2 linked regions of the Gloeobacter violaceus PCC 7421 genome follow. Each later gene encodes a partner of the first gene's protein in a complex. Links are inferred from orthologs where the notes say so. Each region holds a gene or a part of one and is shown in the gene's direction. Other genes may lie near its edges. The genes, in order: cdaA and GLL_RS02030.

Region 1 (12,069 bases):
ACCTCAAAGGCACCTTCTTGAGTTGCCAGGCGGCGGTGCCCCTGATGAGCCAACAGTCGGGGGGGGGCCACATTTTCAACATTCCGGGCATCCTCGGCCAGCACCCGATGGCGACGGCCGCCGCCTACTGCGCCTCCAAGTACGCCGTCGTCGGCCTCACCAAGTCGATGGCCCTCGATCTCAAGCGCGCGGGCGTCAAATTCACGCTGCTCTACCTGGGTGGGGTGAACACACCCTTCTGGGACAACGCCGGCATGCGCGTTCAGCGCGACAAAATGTTGAGTGCCGAGACCGCTGCCGAGGCTGTCGCCTTTGCCCTCGCCCTCCCCTCCCCCGGTGTTCCCAACGAAATCGTCATCCAGCCCGACAGTCACCAGTTTCTCTAGTGCCCGGAGGTTCAGCGCATGACCCACGCCAACGATCTACCCCGGCCGGTGACCATCGAGCGGGACGATTCGCCCCTCAGCGCGCTGCAGGATCTCTTCGAGCGCATCCGTCAGGTGCATGCCCTCGAGCACGCCACCATCTGGGTGCTCTCCGAACAGGATCCCGATCTCAAATTGAGCGGTTTTTCGACCGATCGGGGCTTTTTTATCTATGGCCCGGTCGACACCGGAGCGCTGCTGCGCGCCGCCCACCGCGCCCTGGAGCGCATCAACCGGGGTGAAGAGAACCTGGCTATCCACCCGCGCTGCGGCACCAACCTCTCGGTGGGAATGCTGATTACCGCCGGGGTCGGTTTAGGAGCGAGTTTGTTCTTGCCGCGCCGTCCCCTGCCGCAACTGGTGGCCCTCGGCACCGCAGTGGTGGCAGCCTCCCAACTGGCCACCGGCCTTGGAGCCCTCGCCCAGCGCCACCTCACCACCTCGATTCCCCGCAACCTCGAAATTGCCGGGGCGCGCACGCTCTCCGATCTGGCCGGCCGCCACAGCCACTTCGTCGAGACCCGCTACATCGGCTAAGACCGCAAACAGAAAAACGCCGCGCCTTCCAGGGGGCGCGGCGCCGCAATCGACATCTAAAAATCGGCAAAGCGAAAACGGTCGCAAACGAGCCGACCCCGAACCGGACCACCTTCACTAGAAAGTACGCGCGTTACCCTGGAGCGGATCGCCGTGGCAGCAAAAAAGATCCTTACCCAGCCAGCAGCCGTTCCAGCAAAGGCCTGTAGAGCGCTCCGCCGCGCAAACGCGCCTGCCAGCGCTCGGGGATCGCCTCGATACCTTGCTGGAGCCCGGCGATCCCACCCGCCAGACAGGCGGTGGTGTCGGTGTCGTTACCTAGCGAGACGGCAAGCTTCACCACCTGCTCATAGGCTCCCCCCGCCTCCACCGCCCAGTGCCAGTTCACCATAGCGATTTTCTGCAGCCTCGAATTTGTCGAACCTCGTACACAAGATGGCTTGGCCGATTGCCGCCGCCACTTCCAATGAACGAACTACACCGGTTGGTATCTCGGTCGTTACTCCTATTGAAAAACAAAAACAAGTGAGGCTATATCAGATCCTAGACGCTGAAAATCATACGTGTTTAGAGTAACAATATAGTCAACTTTTGCCTTTAGTGCGGCCTGAGCTATAATCGCGTCATAGACGATTGCGCCATGAAGAGACTGGATGCTCATTCGAGCAAAGATAGCGAGATAATCACCTTCGTCAAGGTTAACAGCAGTGAAGTTAACCAATAGTTGGCGGATAGCCTTTTCTGTATTTCTAGGACTTAACTGCGGCTATGCTTTCCCGGTCATATACCGATAATATTCACTGAGTGAATGAGTGGAAATATAGCCCTCGGCAACGCTAGAGATAACTTCTTGCAATAGGGGAAGGCACCTCTCCCTATCGGGATGGCCTGGAACAGAGCTTGCAATAAGGGTGTTTGTGTCGAAAAGTAATCTCACTCTTCTCGCATGCTTCGGATTGCATCGACCAAATCTGTGTCCACTCGCGTGTGAACAACTGGTAATCCGTCAATAATCTCCATGGAAGCTTCTTCGATATTGGAATCAATTTCAGAAATCTGTTTCTCGTCCAGCTCGACTTGGCTGTCTAGTCCTTCCTCAAGCCAAAAAGTCTCAGCCTCGAACACAGTTTGCCATTCCTTCTGAGTCTTTAGCGCTATCTTTACCTCCCATAGCAGCAAACCAATACACAATAGACCGAGCAGGAAAGCTAACCAAATGGAACCGAAGATTTGCGGTCGAATCACTACGAGCCTGAGCGCAAATGCTTCAATCACTAGGATGATAAACAACATGACTATCGGAGGTATCAGGTTTGCCCGAAATTCTGTGATATGCTCACGTCGTACTTCTGGCTTGACTTCTAAATTTCTCCAAAGCCTAGCCTGAGCCAATTCGACATCTGTGGGCTTTGATTCCGAAAATCGCAGTTGCATAGGTTTCTGGCGGTAAAATATGTACAAAGAACTTGGATTCCAGTTCGTCGGAAGCTCTTGAGCAAAACGAACAACAGTACGTCTCTTGCGCTCTACACTGACACGAAATAATAAGTATGGCGCAATCAACATCAGCGACCAAAGAGAAGCTGCGAAAGCGAACTCTATCATAGTGATGTGGATTTGTTCCGATCTCCCAAGCCCCTCAAGAAAACTCTTCCAAGAGTCTTGATAACCAAGAACCAAATCAATGACCTCTTTTCGTTGAGCTACTGGCAAAATCCAGTAAAAAGTTACACATATTGCAGCTATAAAAAGGTAGCCTTTGTACTTTGAATACCAAGGCTGCTTAGGCTCATTTTCTTGAACGAAAGTTTTGATGTCATTGTAGAGATAACGTATTTGCTCGCCGTGTCTAGGAAGTTGCCCTGTCAATCCTTTGGCAATTTGCTTAAGAGTGACGAGCAATAGACGCTGCAGAGGTTCTCGTTCGAGCTGGGCGCTCACGTAGTCAACAGCATAGAGAAAGATTTGAGGAATCTGCTCAATCTTTTCTCGCCAGGAGTGCTTCGAATGTAACCTCAATTCGCGCAAGCGTTCATCTAAGGATGAAAACTCATTCTGGACATGTTTTATGTAATTTGCGTAGCGCTCGAACACCAATGTGGCATCACTCTGAATCTGGTCAATCCTTTCGTTCACCTCATCGACTCCTGAAAATGCACTCGAGCTAAGCAAATTCTATACATAGCAGAGGCTTTTTGCCAGTAAGCATACTCTAGCAGGCAAAGGCTCAGGTTGCATTTCTGTAAAGAGAAGCCTAGCCGTCTAGCAGTCATATTCAATAGGGCGCATTGCAGAATCTGGGAGAAAGCTCAAAGCAACTGTTACTGTGCTAGAAGTCGCTCCAGCAAAGGCTTGTACAGTTCACTGCCGCGCAGGTGCCGCATCCAGCGCTCAGGGATCGCCTCGATACCTTGCTGGAGTCCGGCGATCCCACCTGCCAGACAGGCGGTGGTGTCGGTGTCGTTGCCCAGCGAGACGGCAAGCTTCACCACCTGCTCGTAGGTTTGCCCCGCCTCCACTGCCCAGCGCACCGAGTGCAGACAGTCGACGACGTAGGCTCCCCCCCGGCCCCTGGGCGGCGCTTCAGGACGAATCTCCGCGTCCAGTTCGCGCAGGGCCATCGGTTCGGCGGCATAGAGTGTCCTTACCGTTGCCGTAGCGGCAGCCCACGGCTGGGCTGCCCCCTCGAGGATGCGCCGTGCCCACAGGCAATAGAGCGCGCAGCACAACTGCGCACGGGCGTGGCCATGGGTAATTTGCGACTGCAAGGCCGCATCGCGGGCCAGTTGTGCGTCCCCGCCGCGGTGCCATAGCGCCAAGGGCAACACCCGCATCAGTGAACCATTGCCGTTGGCTCGCTCATCCGCCGCCCCGGCCCGCAGAGCGGGAGTGCCGGCCTTGAGGGCCGCGAGCGCCTCGCCCGTCTGGACGCCGACATCGAAGACGCAGCCATCGACGGCCAGATAACCTTCGTCGTGCCAGGCCAGCAGCCGACGGCCAACATCCTCGGCATCGAGCCGTCCGCAGTCGAGCAGCGAGGCGAGCAGACACAGCGCCTGCGCCCCGTCGTCAGACCAGGTACCGGGCGGGACCGCGTGGGTGGGGGTGTAGCCGGGGGGCGGCTCGAAGTTGATCAGGCCGATGGGGGGCAGGTTGGTGGATGGGTTGAACTCGTAGGGCACCCCGAGGGCATCCCCCACCAGCAGACCCACCAGACCCCCCGCCAACCGCTCTCGGTGTGTCGGCATGGGATTATCGGTTGCGGGCAACGTCGATTATCCCCCAACGCCTGCGCGATCTCCGTAGACTTTGGACGAAAGGCAGGCGCGGACGGACGAAGCTTACAGGTAAACTATTAGAAACTATCGCCGCCGTCCTCCATGCCCGCCGACATCCCTTCGCCGAACCAGATGATCGCACCGCTTGAGACCCGCACCGACGCTCGAGGGCACCTCATGATCGGCGGCTGCGATGTGGTCGATCTGGCGCAGCGCTTCGGCACACCCCTGTATATTCTCGACGAGGCGACACTGCGCGCTGCCTGTACCCAGTACGTCGAAGCGTTCAAGCGCCACTACGCCGGGGATTTTCGGGTGCTCTACGCCTCGAAGGCCTGGAGCAACCTGGCGATCTGCGCCATCGTCCATCGCTGCGGCTTAGGCATTGACGCGGTCTCGGCGGGCGAAGTCCACACGGCCTTGCGGGCGGGGGTACCCGGCGAACTGGTGTACCTGCACGGCAACAACAAATCCGAAGCGGAGATTCTCCTCGCCGCAGAAGTCGGTGCAACGGTGGTGGCCGACAACTGGCTCGATCTCGAGATTTTGAGTGCTATCTCTGCCGAGTGTCCGGTACGGGTGATGGTGCGCGTCGCCCCCGGCATCGACATCCACACCCACGAATACATCCGCACCGGCCACCTCGACAGCAAATTCGGCTTCGATCCGTCCGAACTCGCCGCAGTACTCGCCTACCTGGCGCGCATTCCCAGCCTCAGAGCCGTCGGTCTGCACGCCCATATCGGCTCGCAAAGCTTCGAGCTTGCTCCCCACGGCGATGCCGCCCAACTGCTTTTGGAGTGGTACCCCAAGGCACTGGCCCTTGGCCTGTCGGATTTCAATGAACTGAACGTGGGGGGCGGCCTGGGGATCCGCTACACCGACGACGACGACCCGCCCGCCATCGACGAGTGGGTAGGCACGATCTGCCAGGCAGTGACGCGCACCTGCAATACCTACAATTTACCCCTGCCAAAATTGTTGTGCGAACCGGGCCGCTCGCTGGTAGGCCCCGCCTGCGCCACGGCTTACACCGTCGGTTCCACCAAGACCATACCCAGCATACGTAAATATTTCTCCGTAGATGGCGGCATGTCTGACAATCCCCGGCCCATCACCTATAAAGCGCTCTACACGGCCGTTGTCGCCAACAAGATGCACGATGGACGCCGTGAGAAGGTGACCGTGGCCGGCAAGCACTGCGAGTCTGGGGACGTGCTGCTGCGCGATGTTGAGCTGCCTCCACTCGAGAGGGGAGATTGCCTGGTCGTCTTTAGCACCGGTGCGTACAATTGCAGTATGGCTTCAAACTACAACCGTATCCCTCGTCCAGCGGCGGTGCTTGTCAGTGACGGCGAGGCGACCCTCATCGTCAAGCGTGAGAGCCCGGACGACCTGTTGCGCTGCGACTGTCTACCGGAACGACTGCAGACATGAACGGCCCCCTGGAACAACTGTCAGGCGAACTGGCTCTGCGACCGCTCATCATTTCGATTCTCGATTGGGCTGCGGTGGGCCTGCTGCTCTACCTGGCCTTTCAGTTGATCCGCCAGACCCGCACGGTCTGGCTCATCCGGGGTTTTTTGATCCTCTCGGGCGCCTTTTTTCTGAGCAACTTGCTTGGATTGACCACCCTCAATTTCATCCTCGATAAGATCTTGATCGGGGTGGCGGTGGCAGTGCCTGTCATCTTCCAGCCGGAGTTGCGCCGTTTTCTTGAGCAGTTGGGCCGGGGCGAGATCTTCACATTGCTCAAGCCCGATCGGGTGCCGGACTTCGAGAAAGAAGCCCTCGACGAGTTGCTTGACGCCGTCCAAGATCTGTCTGAGGAGCGCATTGGTGCCCTCATAGTGATCGAGCAGAGTCCCATCGACGACCGGCTCTTGCAAGATCCGGGCGATACGATGGATGCGGTTCTTTCCAAGAGCTTGCTGTTGACCATCTTTTATCCAAAGACGCGGCTGCACGACGGCGCGGTGCTCGTTCGCGACTGGCGCATTCAATCGGCGAGCGTTATTTTGCCGATGTCCACCCAGATCCCGGCGCGGCAGTTGGGCACCCGCCACCGCGCAGCGATGGGCATCACCGAGCAAACCGACGCCCTGTGCATCGTCGTCTCCGAAGAGACCGGTTCGATCTCCCTCGCCGAGCGCGGCAAATTGCAGAGGCCGCTCACCGTCGAGCAGCTGGCCGAAGCGCTCAACCGCCGCTACCGGCGCGACCAGCCTCCCTCGGTGTTTACCATTCCGGCGCTGAGCGACTGGACGCGCAAGCTCTTCCCCGCCTCCTCCAGCCAATCGGGCAACAGCGACTAAATCGATGACCACCCCGCATACGCTCCTGCGCAGCCTGCCCTCCGATCTTGATCCCAATCGCCTGCCGCGCCATGTCGCCGCCATCATGGACGGCAACGGCCGCTGGGCGTCAAAGCGCAACCTTCCCCGAGTGATGGGCCATCAGGCTGGGGTGAGTGCCCTCAAAGAGCTGTTGCGCTGTTGCAAAGACTGGGGCATCGGTGCTCTCACGGTCTATGCCTTCTCGACGGAGAACTGGAAGCGGCCGCAATACGAGGTCGAATTTTTGATGGCCCTTTTTGAGAAAGTGCTCAACCACGAGCTTTCGGAGATGGTGGATGAGGGGGTGCGCATTCGCTTCGTCGGGGCACTCGCCCATCTGCCCGGAGCTCTGCAGAGTGCCATCGAGGGAGCGATGGCGGCCACAGAGGCGAACACGGCGGTCGAGTTCACCGTCGCCACCAACTACGGTGGCCGGCAAGAGATCGTCAATGCCTGCCGCGAACTGGCCGAGCAGGTACGGTCAGGCCGTCTCCTGCCCGAGCAGATCGACGAGAAGCTTTTTGCCCAGCACCTCTACACCCGCGAGCTTAGCGATCCCGACTTACTGATCCGCACCAGCGGCGAGCAGCGCCTGAGCAACTATTTGCTCTGGCAGATGGCCTATACCGAAATTTATGTAGCCGACGTGTTATGGCCCGACTTTGACCGAGCGGCCTTCCACGCTGCGCTGCAATCCTACCAAGGTCGCCAGCGTCGCTTTGGTAAGGTGTGAGATCTCCCCCGGCCCCCCCTTGGGAAGGGGGGGCCGGGGGGGTCAAATCCTTGCCTTGACCGTGAAGGCGTAGGTCTCCCCAGTCTCCAGTCGAAAATCATTCTTTTCGAGAAACCGCTGCAGGGGTTCTTTGATCAAGGCCCGGCCCAGGGATGGATGAATTTCAAGCTGGCCTCCACTCAGGAAATGCCAGCGAAATGTCCAGACGTACTGGCCACCCTCGGCGTCACCTTCCAGCCAGCCTCCAGACAGGGAGCGGGCACTGACGCGCAGGTTGATCTCGGTTTGGGGTAATCGGCCGCTTGCCACGCGCCTGCCCTCTACTGCGATTTTTTTATCTTAGAAGCTGATGGCGAAATGGCGCGCTTGAAAATGTTACGGTGGTTAAAGTGTCTATCGAGTTGCCCGTCCGTGAGCCAAACCGCCGCACCCGCTATTACTCTGTCATTCGACGCTGCAAGTGTCGAACCTATGCAACTGCAGCAGCTTTTTGATACTGGTGCCTTCTGGGCGCGCAACCGGCAAATCGGTAGGATCGAGTGTATGCTTGCCTGCAGCAAGCCGGTGGTCGCCGCTTATGCCGAAAGCCGATTGGTCGGTTTTGCCCGCGCTACCAGCGATGGTGCCTTTCGAGCCACAATCTGGGATGTGGTGGTACATCCGGACTACCAAAAACTGGGTCTCGGACGCCGCCTGATTGAGGCGCTTTTGGATGAACCGGCAATACGCGATGTCGAGCGCGTCTATCTGATGACGACCTTTCAGCAAGGCTTTTACGAAAAACTGGGCTTCCAACGCAACGCTTCGACGACGATGCTGCTGATGCGCTCAGACGAAGTGGGCTGACAGCAACCGCAGCTACAAAATCAGGCGGGCCACGGTTTTACTGTGGCCCGCCTCGATCGTATGAATTTGCGATGCGCTTAGCGGCGAACGGCATAACCGGAAACGAGCGCGACAATGAATACCAAGATCGCCGAGCCGAGGATGGTCGGGATCAAAGACACATTCGCCAGGGCAGGACCGAAGTTGCCAAACAGAGCCGCACCCACCCAGGCACCAATGACGCCGAAAACAGCGGCGACCAGAAAGCCCCCCGGGATGCGTCCAGGTACGATCGCCTCGGCAATGACAGCACAGATGCCGGCTACGACCAAAAACAAAATAAAGCTCAAGATCCCCATGTCCTTTGAACTCCACTGGAGTGATGCTCTTATTCTAGAAACCCCGGACTGCGGGAGCGTCCGCCAGAGGATTGAACTCGTGGGTGCCCCTTTTGACAGGGGACAACGCGATACAGCTATGTCTCAAGGACGGCCGCCCGGACGGGAATTTTCGGCGTCTTTGATACCCAACTGGTAGACTCCGGCACCGATGGACACCATCAAACCGCCGGCCAGCGCCCAACTCCCTCCCAGAGTATGGCGCAGAACGATGAACACGACCACCGCCAGGATCAGCGAAGGCAATATGCTCAAGATCGAGGCGAAAAGCTGGTTGCGCTCCTCCCAACCTTTCGGACGGCGCTCGAGCGTCTGGGCGGTGTAGATGGCTCGATCGGCGTCGTTGAGCCATCCGCACAGCACGTCCACCAGACGGCCGTTGAAGCGGGAAAAACACAAGTAAAGCGCCAGCGACCAGAGGCTGATGCCTGCAGCCACCGCCGGTGACAGTCCGAATTTGTAAAGAAAAAAGTCGATCACATTTTGTAAAGATCTCGCCCTGCTACCCAGGGTACACCGCGCCGATGAGAATAACTACTTAGGCACAAATGCCTGGTGCGGGTTTGCCCAGGTCGAGCGATAAACTGGAGCAGTTGTCCAGGAGAACAGCGTGCCTACCCTCGGGGTCAACATCGATCACGTCGCTACGATCCGTCAGGCGCGCCGCACCGTCGAGCCTGATCCGGCGGCGGCGGCGGTACTGGTGGAACTGGCGGGTGCTGACGGAATTACCGTCCATCTGCGCGAAGATCGCCGCCATATTCAAGATCGCGATGTCGAGATTCTGCGGCGCACGGTACGCACACACCTCAACCTGGAGATGGCCGCCACCCGGGCGATGGTGGACTTTGCTCTGGACGTGCGGCCGGACTACGTGACGCTGGTACCCGAACGGCGCGAGGAGGTGACCACCGAGGGCGGCCTCGATGTGGGCGGTCAGATTGCATCGGTGGGTCTGGCGGTCGAGCAGTTGCAATGCGCAGGCATTCCGGTGAGTTTGTTCGTCGATCCGGATGCCGCTCAACTGCAAGCTTCGGCCCGCACCGGAGCCAAGTTTGTCGAACTGCACACCGGACGCTACGCCGAGGCCAGGGGCGAGCAGGCCCAGCGCAGCGAACTGGCGCAGCTTGCCGCCGCCTGCGATGAAGCCCAGGCTCTGGGTCTGCGGGTCAATGCCGGTCATGGCCTGACGTACTGGAATGTCGCACCGGTGGCGCGCTTGTCGGGTATGGAAGAACTCAATATCGGACACTCGATTATTGCCCGGGCGGTGCTGGTGGGTCTCGAGCGGGCGGTGCGCGAAATGAAGCAGGCGATGATAGCTGGATGAAGACTGTTCGCCTGCGGGCCGCCGCCAAGATCAATCTCTACCTCGAGATACTCGGGGTACGCCCCGACAACTTCCACGAATTGGTGATGGTGCTGCAGAGCGTTGATCTGGCCGACACCGTCACCCTGCGCGCCGCGCCCACGACCAGGGTGAGTTGCTCCCATCCATTGGTGCCCAACGACCGTACCAATCTGGCGGTAAGAGCGGTCGAAGTGCTTCAGAAGCACACCGGCATCGACGAAGGAGTCGAGATTGTCATCGAGAAGCGCATCCCGGTAGCGAGCGGTCTGGCGGGCGGCTCCACCGACGCCGCCGCAGTGCTGGCGGGGCTCAACGTGCTTTGGGATCTCGGCTTGACCCAGAGACAGCTGCAGTCTCTGGGTGCTCAAATCGGCTCGGATATTCCCTTTTGTGTGACAGGCGGCACCGCCCTTGCTATGGGCCGGGGTGAAGTGCTCTCGCCTCTGCCGGCCCTGAAGGGGGTCTACTTAGTGCTGGCCAAACTCGCCGATTTGCAGGTATCCACCGCCTGGGCCTACCAGACCTACCGGCGCGAGTATCTGAGCGAGGGTACCGCGCCGCGCGCCCGCACCAGTGCTCTGCTCTCGGCGGTGGCCAGCCAGGAGGTTGCCCGCATCGCACCACTGTTGCACAACGACCTGGAGCGCGCCGTGCTGCCCGCCTACCCGCAGGTGAGCGCGCTGCGCGAACACTTGGTGAGCGCCGGGGCACTGGGGGCAATGATGTCTGGCTCCGGCCCGGCGGTGTTTGGCCTTGCAAGGGACCGCGCCCACGCCGAGGCTGTTTGTGCCGTCCTTGCGGGTGAACCCGGACTGGAACTGTTCGTCTGCAAAACCCAGCAGGCGGGCATCCTGATGGAAGAATCGGAGTCCTCCGACTTGTAAATTTCCCACAAATAGATTTAAACTGGGGCGCGTTGCTGCCAGCCGGAGATGGACTGTATGCTCTTCACCCGCCCGCTGCGTGGTTTTTCGTTGGTCGAGATGGTGCTTGCCCTCGCTGTCGGGGCGGCCTTGGGTCTGGCGGCGGTGACGGTGGGACTGTACTGGCGGGGTGAAGCGCAGCGGCGGCTCCTGGGCGCCTCGGTGCCCCTCATTGCCCAGGCGATGCGCCAGTACGCGCGCGCCCACGGCAGTCTGCCCGATCTGGCCGTGGCGGAAGATAGCGATCGCTGGTTGGTCCTCTACACGCCGCCGGGATCGACCACCCTCCCGGACGGCGCCCGCCGCACACTGCCGGACGGCATCGCTTACCAACGCCTGCAGACGTATGTGCCTTCGAGTATTCCCTTTGGCCAGGTCCCCGGGCGGGTGCGGCTCACCGGCACCGGTTGCGAGCCGACGGACCGTCTCACCGAATGCACCTTGAGCATCGTGCCATGAAAAAATTTGTGCAATTGCTGTTGACGATCGGCGTACTGCTCAGCGCCATGTTCGTGCTGGTCAATCGCCTGGGGGCGGCTCCTACCCAGCGCACCGGCTACCTGATCGGCATCCAGGAGTTGAACAACCTCGGGCCTATTGGCGACAACGGTGTTCTGAAACTTGGGCCGGTGGATCTGACCGGTTTGCCGATGCCTCCGGACTTTGTGACCGCAACTGCCGAAGCGCAGATGGGCATCGCCAACAGTTGCGTCAAGCTGGAGATGCTGCTCAACTACACCTACAGCGGTCTGACCGGGGTGCCCAATAACATGGCGGGCAGTACCGACAACACCGACTGTCAGGTCAATGGCGGCGGCAACCAGAAAGACGAACGGACCTATACCCTTGCTTCGGTAACGGCGAATATCGACGACAGCCAAACGTCGATGTCGCTGTCGGTCTTTGCCTACTTTTTCGGCAACAACGAGAACGCGAGCAAAGTGACCCTGCGCACGGTGCGCCTGAGTTACTACAGCCTCGAACCACCAACCGCCGGGGCCGCCCAATCGGTGCAACTGGTGCCTTCCGCATTTAATGGGTTGGTGATCTACCCGTCGGTCGCGACGTTTTTTGGCAAGTACTTTGTCTATATCGATAATCAGCGCTACGAGCCGGCGATCGATACCAACGGCTATCTCAAGGGCAACCTGCTGGGTTCAGCCCTCGGTGCCCGCCAGATTGGCTTCTTTTTGCCCGAGAACAGCCTCTATCAAAGTTCGCTGCTGTACCTGCAAAATGGCGATCCTGCCTCGGCCCAGAAAC
Region 2 (11,972 bases), 300 kb from region 1 along the record:
CGTGCGCGCCACCTGGCGCATCAGAGGCGGAATGAGCCAGATACCGGATACCACCGCCCCGGCAATAAACAACACCGATTTGAGCAGCGCCCACAGCAAGGCCCCACCTAGGGCCTCGGGCGGTTGGGTGAGGGCGGGCAGCACCGCGAGCATCAGGCCCAACCCCAGGTCTTGCACGATGAGAATCGCGAGCATCGCCTGGCCGTGGGCGGTCTGCACCTCGTTGCGCTCGATGAGGATCTTGAGCACCACGGCGGTCGAAGACAGCGACAGCACCGCCCCCAGGAAGATTGCCTTCGGAATGGTGTCCACCCAGCCGGTGAGATAGGCGAGGCCGCCTCCCAAAAAGATCGTGAGCAACACCTGCAGGCTGCCCCCGCCCAAAGCGATGTTGCGGACCTTGTTGAGTTCTTTGATCGAAAATTCGACCCCCAGGGCAAACAGCAGCAACGCCACCCCCACCTCAGCCAGGGCCTTGATGGCGCCTTCATCCCCCACCAGCGACAGCCCCGCCGGTCCCACCACCATGCCCCCGAGCAAGTACCCCAGAAGCACCGGTTGACGCAGGCGGCTCGCCAGAAAACCCCCGGCCGCTGCCGCCCCGAGCACGGTCACGATATCGACGATAAGTTGTAACTCCGATGCCATCTCTACCTCACCCACGCCTGGTCACTGACTAGAAGCACAAATAGGAAAACCGCTATTCATGCCACCAGCTTAATCAATGCCTCGTCGGTGCAACGGTAGCCAAAGCGCGGCTCTTCCTCAGGAAGCGGCGGTGCTCAGAGCCATCAAGGCGTTGACGATGGCCGCCGCCACCGGCGAGCCGCCTTTGCGCCCCTCCACCCGGATCTGGGGAATAGCCAGACTGGCGAGGGCTTTTTTGGCGGGGATCACCTGCACAAAACCCACCGGCACGCCCACCACCAGCGCCGGATGTGCTCGGCCTGCACGGATCGCCTCCACCAGCGCCAGCAGGGCCGTAGGAGCGTTACCGATGACGTAAATGGCTTCGGGATAGCGGGCGCTAAGACCGAGCAAGCCTGCCTCCGTGCGCGTCTGACCCGCCTGCGGGATAATCCCCGCTTCCAGCGCGCAAATAAGAGGATGATCTCCAAGGCTGCCGGCCACGCCGACTTTGACCATCTGCACATCGACGATCACCGGGGTTTGTGCCCGAATGGCGGCAAGGGCGGCGGGGATCGCTCCGTGCTCAAAGCGCAACAGGTGTTGGTACTCGAAGTCGGCCGTCGCGTGGATCACCCGCCGCACGATCTGATATTCGGCGGGTGGGAAGGCGTGCTCGCCGATTTCAGCATCGATGATGGCGAAACTTTCGGCGGTGATTGGGTGAAGGTCCATGCCTTCTAATGATCCCACGACCGCCCGATTGGTGGCACGATGGCCTGGTAGCGCGAGGCCCGACCATGACCGATGCCGACACCGCCCACAAACTCAAAATGGAGCGCCGCAAGCAGGTGCAGGAGCAGCGCCTGGCCGAGCGCGACCGCAAAAAGGGACTGCTCATCGTCTACACCGGTGACGGCAAGGGCAAAAGTTCGGCGGCCTTCGGCATGATCTTCCGTTCACTGGGCCACGGCCTGCCGGTGGCGGTGATCCAGTTCATCAAGGGTGCCTGGGAACCGGGAGAAGCCAAACTGCTCGGCCGCTTCCCGGAGCTGGTAGTCTTTCGGGCGATGGGCGAAGGGTTTACCTGGGAGACCCAGGATCGCGGGCGCGATATCGCCAAAGCGGGTGAAGCCTGGGAGGCGGGACTGGAACTTATCCTGGCGGGCCGACACCACATCGTGCTGCTCGATGAAATCAACGTGGCGATGAAACTGGGATATCTCGATCCCAATCAAGTCCTGGCGGGCCTGGCGCGCAAGCCCGAGATGGTCCATGTCGTGCTCACCGGCCGCGGCGCCCCGGAGAGCATCATCGAAGCCGCCGATTTGGTGACGGAGATGAAACTGGTCAAACACCCCTTCCGCAGCCAGGGGATCAAAGCGCAGCTGGGAATAGAGTATTGAGCCAGTACACGACCTTGCGATGGTCAGACCCGCCGTGCCTGTCAGTGTCATCTCCAAAAACGGTGTCCCTATTCGGCTGACGGAGGAGCGATGGGAGCATATCATTGAGCAACACGCGGAACTCAAGGATAGCAAGTCTCAAATCTTGCAAGCGATTGGCGATCCTCAGCGGGTCGTAGCAGGCACGGGTGGGGAGCTGTTAGCGGTCAAACCGATTCAGTCCGAAAAACAACTCGTTGTCGTGTACCGGGAGTTGAAAGACGATGGATTTATCATCACCGCTTACACAACCAGCAGAACCCAGCCACTAGATCGAAGAAAGCAGTTATGGCCACCACTAATATAGACGATTACTTGAACGTGCTTCCGCTGGAAAAGTTGGCGGGAAAGCAGGATTTCTGGTCATTCTACGACTCTGAAGCCGACACGTTGTATTTCAATTTCAAAAAGCCAAGTGTCGCTACCGATAGCGAGCTCACTGACGATGACGTGATCATTCGATACGAAGGCGATCAAGTCGTTGGCTTTACGGTTCTCCATGCAAGCAAACGTGGCGGAAGTCTCCCGGTTCAAATTGTTTTTGCACAGCAGCTCAAACTCCTGGAAACATATTTACTGATTCTCCGCAAAATGAAATTTTTGCCCACGCTAATCTGGTGGCGTGTGAATGGTATAAACTGGATGTTTTGGCTGGGGTATCCTGTCTTCCGGCCCTTGTTGTTTTTGCTAATTACTAGCCACATTAGACGTATTCTTGTTCCCCTCGAAAGAGTTTACAAATTAAATGCCTCTGCAAGCCCTTCAGAAGCCGTGAAAATTCAGTGGGTGGCGCTTCATGAAAGAGTAAAACTGATGCGCGAGGAAATTGGCGTCGTTATTGTCTCACCGTTGATGTTGACAATCCTTGGCCCGTTTGGCAGCGCTGGCCTGGCTGTAATAATTTCTTGGGAAACAATTAAATCATTAATGCAGGAGGGCATTCGCGAAAACGTACAAGACATTACAATTAATCTATTGTCGACCTATATATTTTATGTTGTTAATTTGATTTCAATCGCTCTGGGACTGCTCAGCATTGTCTTGGTAATTACTTTCTATGTCAAACGGAGATTGTTTAACGAACCTTACGTACAACTAGATGAACTCTTTCTAACACCAGTCTTAAAAAAGATTGTAGACCCAGCCACCGGTAAAAGTTTGTATCTTGAGGAGCAGAAGCTGTTTAAGGCGGTAGAAGAACCCTACCCCAACGAAAATCCTGTAGACCAGTTACTCTTAGGCTTTACCTACTTGTACCTGTGCTTGATAACCGCAAGTGGTTTCGGAATTTTAGCGTGGTTTATATATTCCAGAAACCATATCGTAGCGTACATTTATGGGTTCCTTTGTCTTATACCTATCTTGGCTGGCTTCCTACTGATTAGAGGGATCTGGCGAGAGATCAGAGAAAGACGGGCTACATAAACAGGTTTGGCTAGTGGAATCCATAGGAGCCCAGAGCGAGGGCTATCGAGTTTTAAGCGCTATCAGGAAAGCAGTACCCAGGAGCGCACAGATTGCGGATTTTGAGCGTCGAGACCCGACGCGAGACAAGGTCGATAACGCGGATGGCGTGGTTGTTGGTGTCGGCAATATAGATCCGATCGCCGTTGCGCCACAATCCGGCAGGCTCCCAGAAGCGCGCCTCGGCAAGGTCGCCGTCGAGATAGCCGCTGTCGATGTGGCCTGTGAGAGTCTCGCACCGCCCACTTTCGGGGTCGATGCGCTTGATTTTGTGGTTGTAGGTGTCGGTCAACCACAAAGTTCCACCGTCCCAGTGCACCCCAAGCGGGTGCTGCAACAGCACGGCTTCCCCTAAGCCGTCTTGATCCCCAAAGCCGAACAGGTCGCCTGAGCCGCACAGGAGTGCGGTGATATCTTCAGCAATGCCCACGGTACGCACGGAACTGCTTTCGGAGTCGGCGACGAACAACCTGTGATCATTGGTAGTGATCCCACTCGGTTGGGCGAAAGCGGAACCGTCGCGCGTACCGTTCAGGGTCGATTCGTGGCCGTTGCCGGCAAAGGTGCTGATTCTGCCGCTATGCGGGTCGCACTTCCAGATCTGGTGGGAACCGGCCATCGCCACGTAGAGCGCTCCATCCGCCACCACTGCGTCCCAGGGCGAATTGAGGGGAATCTCCAGACCTGGCCCTTCGACCTGGCCATAGCCCAGACTCTGCTCGCCGGTGCCTGCGAAGGTGCTTACCTGGCGGCGGACCAGGTCGATTTTGCGCAGCAGATGATTCTCGGTGTCGCAGACGAACAGCGTGCGGCCGTCCGCAGAAAGAGCCAGCCCCTGGGGAGCCCAAAATTCGGCCTCCTCGAAGTTGCCGTCGCGCCAGCCGGGGATGCCGGAGCCGATGCTCTCGTGGCTGGAGCCGTCCAGGCTGCTGGTCACGATGCGGTGGTGACCGCTGTCGCTGACAAACAGGCGATCGCCGTAAACGGTGAGTTTGCCGGGAAAGGCGAGGGGCGTGGGCGGGGCGGAAGCTTTTTCAAGGCGTGTGCGCAACCCACCGGGCAGCGGGCGGCCCTGGTTTGTCTGGCGCAAAACCAGTTCGCCGATCAGTTGATCGAGCAGGTCGCGGTTGCCCTCGCCGGAGGCGTGGCCCACGTAGTAACCGTCCGGGTCGATGAGCACCAGCGTCGGCCAGGCCCTGACCGTGTAGCTCTGCCAGATGGTGTGGCTCTCATCGACGATCACCGGATGCTCGATGTCGTGGCGCAAGATCGCCCGGCGGATATTGTCCAGGTCCTGCTCGTTGGCAAATTTGGCGGTGTGCACGCCGATCACCGTGAGGCTGTCGCGATACTTGTCCTCGAGGTATTTGAGATCCGGCAAGATGTGCAGACAGTTGATACAGCAGTAGGTCCAAAAATCGAGCAGCACGACCCGGCCGCGCAGTTCCTTCAGGCGTAGGGGCCTGTCGGTGTTGAGCCAGTGAAATTTTGGGGGCAGCTCGGGGGCGCGGACACGGGGGGTCTTGCTGGACACGGCGGTTCCCATGGGCACACTTTCAGCATGGCTTACCGGTGGGGCGATTGTCCCGGGCTGCACGGGCGGACTGCGAATGGCGGGTGGCCTATACTCGACAGTGCAAACGGGCATACAGGAGAGCAACCGATGGCAGGCACGGCCATTCGCTTCGGTACCGACGGCTGGCGGTCGATTATCGCGCGGGAATTCACCTTCGAGAATGTCACCCGCGTGGCGCGGGCTTCCGCTGAAATCCTTGCCGAAACTTTTGAAGGCGAGGGAATCGTCATCGGCTACGACCGCCGCTTTCTAGCCGACGAATTTGCCCGCACCGCCGCCGAAGCCGTGCGCAGCCTGGGTCTATCGGTGCTCTTGGCCGACCGCCCCGCCCCCACCCCCGCCTTCAGCTGGGCGGTCAAAAAACGCGGCGCCAAGGGTGCTCTGGTGCTCACCGCGAGCCACAACCCCGCTTCCTACTGCGGCATCAAGATCAAAGGCGCCTTCGCAGGGTCGGTCTCGCCGGAATTCACCCGGGCGGTCGAAGAGCGGCTCGAAGGTCCAGTACCTGCGGATCGGCCCCGGGGCAGCCTGGCGCTGTTCGATCCATGGATGGACTATCTGGCCCAGTTGCGCACGCGGGTGGACGTGGCTGCCCTGCAGGAAGCGAACCTGGCTATCTTTATCGATGTCATGCACGGCGTCGGCGCGGGGGGATTGCCCCACCTGCTCGGACCGAACGTGGTAGAAGTGCGCGAGCGCCACGATCCGCTTTTTGGCGGCACCCCGCCCGAACCGATCGGCCGCTACCTGATGCCTTTATTTCAGGCGGTGCGCGACTACCGGGGGAATCGGCCGGTGGTCGGTCTGGCCTTGGATGGCGACGCCGATCGGATCGCCGCCGCCGATCGCCACGGCCATTTTTTGAGCTGCCAGGTGCTCATTCCCCTGCTGGTGGACCACCTGGCCCGCCGCCGGGGACTCGCCGGCAAAGTCGTCAAGACGATCAGCGGCTCGGATCTGATTGCAAAGGTGGCCCGCGCCCGGGGATTGCCGGTCGAGGAGACGGCCATCGGCTTTAAGTACATCGCCGACGTCATGCTGCGCGAGCCGGTGCTCGTGGGTGGCGAAGAATCGGGAGGCATCGGCTATCTGGGCCACATGCCCGAGCGCGACGGGCTTCTGTGTGCGCTGTATCTAGTCGAGATCGTGGCGCAAACCGGCAAAGATCTGGGCGCTCTGTTTGCCCAATTGCAGGAGGAACTCGGTTTTCGCTCCCACTACGACCGGCAGGATCTGCGCCTGGCGGACGAAGCGTTCAAGCAGCGATTGCTGGGAGAGCTGGAAAACTCCCCCCCCAAAACGGTGGCCGGGCAGGCAGTGATCGAACACAGCGCTATCGACGGCCACAAATTTCGCCTCGCCGACGGGCACTGGTTGCTCGTCCGCTTCAGCGGCACCGAACCGCTGCTCCGGCTCTACTGCGAAGGCCCCGACCCCGCCCGGGTCACCGAGACATTGCAGTGGGCGGAGCGTTGGGCCACCGGCCCTGGGGTGCTATGCTGAGTAGCTGTGCCTGAAAGCGAAGTACCCATGTCCTTCAAAAAAATCGAGCGGACCAAAGAAATCGATCGCCGCCGCCACCGCAAAGCCAAACTCGCCAAACTGCGCGCCCGCTACCATGCCGCCAAGACCGAGGCGGAGCGCAAAGACATCTACAGTCGCGCCGCCCGCCTCTCGCCCTGGCTGAGCGTCGAAGAATTCGCCAACCCCTCTACCGCCGCCGTCACCTCGCAGTAGAGCCACCTACCCTGGGGTACATCCCGCCGATGGCGGCGGGGGGCGATGATGGCAGTGGTCGCAGGTGGGACACCCCGGGTTTGTCCGTCGATCGCGAATGTCTATTCAAGGAGTATTACAGCGATGTACCAGGCTATCGAGAGCTATCGCAATTTCTGGCTGCTCACCAGCGGCATCATCGACGGCGCCACCCGTGCCGTCGGCCTGCACCGCACGGTACCGCCTCTGTACAAAGGCGTCAAAATCGCCGGGATCCTTAACATCGCTGCCGCCACCGTGGTGATGGCGGTGATCGAAGAATCCAAGTGAGACTTTACTGATAGCGGATCATCTGGACGCGGTAGCGTCCTTTTTTGGTCGTATCCACCGGTCCCACCTCCAGGCGGCCCCGCCCGCGCAGGGTGATGCGGTCGCCGGTCTGGACGTTCTTGCTGGGCTGGGTGACGGTCTTCCAGTTGAGGGTCACCTCCCCCGCTTCGATCGATTCGACCATCTTGTTGCGGGATAAACCAAACCCGGCCGAACCGATGGCGTCGATGCGCAGCGACGCTTCGACCGAGGTGATTTCCTTGGTCTGGGGCGGCCGGATGCGTAGTTCCTCAAAGCCAATCGGCACCACCTGCACCGGCACCGTGCGCACGCTGGTGAGGCTAGTCTGCAAAAACGGCACCAGTTCAGGGGCCACCAGCGTCTGGGCGCCGCGATCCCCCAGCACCAGAATGTCCCCCACCTTGCCACGCACGATGCCGGTGCCCAGGATGGCCCCCAGAAAATCACGATGGCTTGCGGCGTCGAACAAAAAGTTACCGCGAATATCGACGGCAGCCAACGGAATGGCGGCGGTTTCGATGGCAATGTTATCGCGGGAAACCGCGATACGTTGGCGCTCGGCCTGGGAATAGCCGCCCCAGGCGGCGGCGTGCACCTCCACCAGACGCGAAAAGACATCGAGACATTCGCCCACTTCGGGAGGCGAGTAAAAGTCGGAGGTGACCACCGACCAGTCGCGCAGGGCCGTCTCGGCCAGATCGAGCACGCGCGCGAGCGCGTCGCGATGCTCGGCGCGCTTGAGCAATTCTTCGCGGGGCAAAGTGCTGGGCATGCCCTTGATTTTAGAGTAGGTGCTGGGGGAAGACGGTTGATTGCAAGCACTCAACACACTCTCAACACTTTCAAGCAAGTCGCCATGGCCTAACATCGAGAAAGTGGCCCTGGAGTTTCGCCCCAAGATCGCCGGCGAGGCAGGAACTCTCTACATCACCAAGGGGTCCACCGGCAGCACTCGAAATCACCGTCTAGTGCTCCTGCCAGCCGCAAAGCTCAAAGTGAAGCCACAACACTGGAAGCGTACTGCATCCCCCGATTCGTTTTTGATCAGCTCCTGCACGAGAAAGCAATCGGTGCGGGATGCGTTCCAATCATCCAAACCGTTCGCAAAAACACTGGGCAGTTTCAGCGCTTATCTGAGACGTTCGATTACCTGATCGATGCGCGCGGTGTTTCTGCGGGAGACGTGACTGCAATCGCGATTCGCGCTTATTGGACGTTCAACCGCCAGGACCTATCGGAAGTGGATTTGGCCGAAGCCCAAATCCACTTCGACCGTCGTTTGGGCGCGAGTGGATACGGTTGGATCTTTCCCGTTGCGACCCAGGGAGAATGTGTCAAATTGAATGTTGGGGTGGGAGCCTGGTTGGACGAATTGCAAAAGATCAACACGAATGTGATTCAGTTGTTCAAGCAATTCATCCAAAGCAACCAACAGACCCGACACTTGCTGAGTAAAGCCGTTCGCCAGGACGCGCCAAAAGTTTATCCGCTTGCGACTGCTCAAAAAGGGAATCGAGTCGCGGACGGTAATATTCTGAAGATCGGAGACGCTGCAAATCTGACCGATCTTTTGACGGGAGAAGGCATTGCGAATGCTGTACTGAGTGGGCTTTATGTTGCACAGGCGATTAACATGAGTCGCTCCTCAGAAGTGGCAGCAGCAAACTGGCAGTATCTCTACGAGTCTCACTTCGAGGCAGATCTACGGGCGGGTCTGCAAATCAAAGCGTTTAGAAAGTTCTCATGGATGAATACGCTGCTCATCTGGTCGATGAAACAGAATCCGCGCGTGGCGACTCAGGTGAGTCATGCCGTTGCGGGCCTGGTGCCGTATCACCAGGTGCTGCCTTCACTGAAGTACTGAAGCGCAACTCCTGCCGCCGAGGATCGGGGTGGGTTCCGCCGCAAAAAGGGTGGGCCTGGGTAGGTAGGAAGGCCGCGTACTTTCTCATCTGATCAACAGCTTGGAATCCCCCGGCATCCCATGGGATGCCGGGATCTGCCGTCCTTCCAGGCACGGGCGAAGCTTTCAGCACTTTTGTCGGTGAGCAAGGGCGATCAGCTGCCGGTCAGGCTGCGGTACACCGACTTTGCCGTCTCGCTGAGCGATTTGACCGCGTCTTTGGCCGTTTCGGCAATTGGGCGCTGCTCGTGCAGGAAGACGCGCGCCGCGTTGCGGCCGGGCATCCCCGAGACCGAACCGCCCGGGTGGGTGCCCGCGCCGCTCAGGTAGAGCCCGTCGATGGGCGTTTTGTAGTTGGCGATCTCGGGTAGCGGCCGGAAAAACATTAGGTAGTCGATGGTCATATCCAGGTGGTAGTAGTTGCCCTTGAGCGCCCCAAGCCGGTCGGCCAATTCCGCCGGACTCTCGACGTTGCGGGCGATGGTAGCTTTGTGGACGTTGGGGGCGTACTGGGCAAGTTTGTCGATCACCTGGTCGGCGACTTTGTTTTTCAGTTCATCCGTCCAGCCGGTGCCCATCTGGCCGGTGCCCTCCGCCCCGGCAATCTGGTAAGGAGCAAAAAATTCGATCCAGGCGGTGTGCTTGCCCTCGGGGGCAAGGCTCGGATCGAGCACGGAAGGCACCACGACATACATCGAAGGATCTTCGAGGGGAATTTTGCCCACGGCCGGATCGCTGTGGGCGATTTCGACTTGATCGACCGAATCGGCAATGAGGATCGAACCAATTAGGTACTCGTCGCGGTGCTGGTGGTGCTCGAAGCGCAGGGGCTCCGAAAGGGCGAGGTCGATTTTGAGAATCGTCTCGTTGCTGTTGCCGATTTTGCGCTCGACCCGCTCGCGCAGTTTGTCGTCGGCCCGATCGACATCGGCCGGATCGATCAGGTGCAAAAAGACGCGCTTGGCGTCGATGTTGGAGACGACGCCGTGGCGGGCGCGGTAGGCGCGGCCGTCGGCGGTCTCCACCCCCACCGCCCGGTTCTCCTCGACCAGGATGCGCCGCACCGACTGGTTGCAGAGGATTTCACCCCCCAGGCTTTCCACCAACCGCACCAGGGCCGCCACCAGCGCCCCGGTGCCGCCTCTGGGGCGGGCCATGCCCGGATTGTGGCGCATCGCCATCATCACCGCCCCGAAGGCGAGGGCTTTTTGGGAGGGCGGGGCGCCCAGTTCGGCGGCCAGACGGGCGAGGGGGGCTCGAACCAGTTCCAGGTCGAACCATTCCTCGAGCATGTCCCGGGGACTGGTCAGCAGGCTCTGGGCAAAATCGAGGGTCTTGTTCGGGCCGCCGATCACCGAGAAGAGATCCGCGAGTTTGGCGCCGTCGAAGTTGCCCGCGATGTCCAAAAGCGACTTGGGCGGGGCATTGAAGATCGGAATGAATACGCCCATCGCCCGCTGCCAAAAATCGATAAATTCGCGGTACTTGCGCGCGTCGCGCTCGCTGTAGCGGGCAATCTCCCCGCAGGTTTTATCCACGGAGCGGTGGGCCAGAAAGTAACGCCCGTCCGGGTGCGGGCAGAAGACGACCGGGTCGCAGTACAGGTATTCGAGGCCGAATTTTTCCAGTTCGAGTTCCTCGACCACCGGACCCAGGTGGATAAATTCGTGATCGATGGCGCAGAGGTTGAAGCGAAAGCCCGGCGCTTCGTCGGGCATCACCTCCTCGGTGGTCGCCGCCCCACCCGGGATCTCGCGTTTTTCGAGCAACAGGACGCTGTAGCCCGCCTTGAGTAGATATGCTGCACACACCAGCCCGTTGTGGCCGGCTCCAATGATGACGACATCGTAAGTATCCACGTCCGAACTCCCTGGCATCGCTCTGCGTTTCTTCACCAGATTGCGAAACGTTATCGAGCCTGTCGCCCACCGCCGGAGAGATTTCGGTCCGCACAGGTGAGGCTTGAACCTGAACAATCGGCCAGTAGCTCGCGCTGTGTTGCCGTGGTAGCTTTTTTCCAAGCGTTGGGGGCGATGGCGATGGCAGGAGCGATCCGGATTTTGCTGCAGACGACCATTCCCGAGACCGACGACGACTGGGACATTCGGCGCTTTTCGCTTTTGACGGAATGTTTGCGTTCTCTCAAAGACGAAAACGGCGCGCCGCTGTGCGAGGTGACAGCGCGCAACCGGGCTGCCGCAGGCGGCGACGACCCGGTGCTGAGCGGCCTGGGCGAATCGGACTTTGACGAGTTGTGGCTGTTTGCCGTCGATGTGGGCGACGGGTTGAGCGCCGCCGACTGCGCGGGGATCAACGGCTTCCACCGGCGCGGTGGCGGGCTGATGGTCACCCGCGATCACATGGATCTCGGTTGTTCGGTCTGCAGCCTGGGGGCGGTAGGGGCGGCCCACAATTTCCACACCCACAACCCCGAGCACGACCCTGAGCGACAGTGCATCGACGACATCTACACCACCGACATCAGCTGGCCCAACTACCACTCCGGCCGCAACGGCGACTATCAAAAAATTGTCCCGGTCGAACCGATGCACGAACTGCTCTGCCGTCCCGACGCTCCGGGCGACCCGATCGAATATCTGCCGGCTCATCCCCACGAGGGAGCGGTGGGCATACCGGAAGTGGACGGTATCGATGCGCGGGTGGTGGCCCGCGGCGCGAGCCTGGTCTCGGGTCGCCTGTTCAACCTGGCGGTGGCCATCGAGCGCACGGCGCACTCCGGCCGGGCGGTGGCCGAATCGACTTTTCACCACTTCAGCGATGTCAACTGGGACGGCCGCTATCCCTGTCCAAGCTTCGTGTGCGAACTGCCCGGCGACACGATGCAGACCCATCCGCGCGCGCTAGAAGACACCAAAGCCTACGTGCGCAA

What was found.
Region 2: the proteins of cdaA (region 1) and GLL_RS02030 are in contact, whole or in part, in a crystal structure (PDB 7OJS), measured with the Bacillus subtilis proteins. The link is inferred for Gloeobacter violaceus PCC 7421 from one-to-one orthologs.

What each region holds. Positions count from the first base shown.
Region 1 is NC_005125.1:100,731-112,799, reverse strand. What follows is about bases 4,615-7,614. They hold cdaA (diadenylate cyclase CdaA), read left to right. Parts: upstream 4,615-5,673; coding sequence 5,674-6,555; downstream 6,556-7,614. Other genes in these bases: GLL_RS00545 (DUF3146 family protein), read right to left, coding at 7,352-7,614; GLL_RS00550 (isoprenyl transferase), read left to right, coding at 6,560-7,309; lysA (diaminopimelate decarboxylase), read left to right, coding at 4,615-5,677. Outside these bases: GLL_RS00585 (SDR family oxidoreductase), read left to right, coding at 1-386; GLL_RS00580 (DUF6391 domain-containing protein), read left to right, coding at 405-962; GLL_RS00575 (ADP-ribosylglycohydrolase family protein), read right to left, coding at 1,135-1,359; GLL_RS00570 (hypothetical protein), read right to left, coding at 1,896-3,098; GLL_RS00565 (ADP-ribosylglycohydrolase family protein), read right to left, coding at 3,284-4,210; more of lysA, read left to right, coding at 4,343-4,614; more of GLL_RS00545, read right to left, coding at 7,615-7,618; GLL_RS00540 (GNAT family N-acetyltransferase), read left to right, coding at 7,721-8,155; GLL_RS00535 (GlsB/YeaQ/YmgE family stress response membrane protein), read right to left, coding at 8,233-8,493; GLL_RS00530 (hypothetical protein), read right to left, coding at 8,617-9,012; GLL_RS00525 (pyridoxine 5'-phosphate synthase), read left to right, coding at 9,143-9,862; ispE (4-(cytidine 5'-diphospho)-2-C-methyl-D-erythritol kinase), read left to right, coding at 9,859-10,767; GLL_RS00515 (prepilin-type N-terminal cleavage/methylation domain-containing protein), read left to right, coding at 10,816-11,265; GLL_RS00510 (hypothetical protein), read left to right, coding at 11,262-12,069. UniProt on the Bacillus subtilis protein: One of 3 paralogous diadenylate cyclases (DAC) in this bacteria, catalyzing the condensation of 2 ATP molecules into cyclic di-AMP (c-di-AMP). Upon expression in E.coli leads to c-di-AMP synthesis.
Region 2 is NC_005125.1:404,822-416,793, forward strand. Bases 4,505-7,407 are described here. They hold GLL_RS02030 (phosphoglucomutase/phosphomannomutase family protein), read left to right. Parts: upstream 4,505-5,199; coding sequence 5,200-6,615; downstream 6,616-7,407. Other genes in these bases: GLL_RS02025 (thioredoxin-like domain-containing protein), read right to left, coding at 4,505-5,082; GLL_RS02035 (DUF6800 family protein), read left to right, coding at 6,643-6,849; GLL_RS02040 (hypothetical protein), read left to right, coding at 6,973-7,158; GLL_RS02045 (photosystem II S4 domain protein), read right to left, coding at 7,163-7,407. Outside these bases: GLL_RS02005 (cation:proton antiporter), read right to left, coding at 1-648; GLL_RS02010 (precorrin-8X methylmutase), read right to left, coding at 766-1,362; cobO (cob(I)yrinic acid a,c-diamide adenosyltransferase), read left to right, coding at 1,428-2,033; GLL_RS02020 (DUF2283 domain-containing protein), read left to right, coding at 2,361-3,497; more of GLL_RS02025, read right to left, coding at 3,550-4,504; more of GLL_RS02045, read right to left, coding at 7,408-7,951; GLL_RS02050 (hypothetical protein), read left to right, coding at 8,363-9,043; beta-carotene ketolase CrtO, read right to left, coding at 9,238-10,941; GLL_RS02060 (hypothetical protein), read left to right, coding at 11,122-11,972. UniProt on the Bacillus subtilis protein: Catalyzes the conversion of glucosamine-6-phosphate to glucosamine-1-phosphate. Glucosamine-1-phosphate is used for cell wall biosynthesis.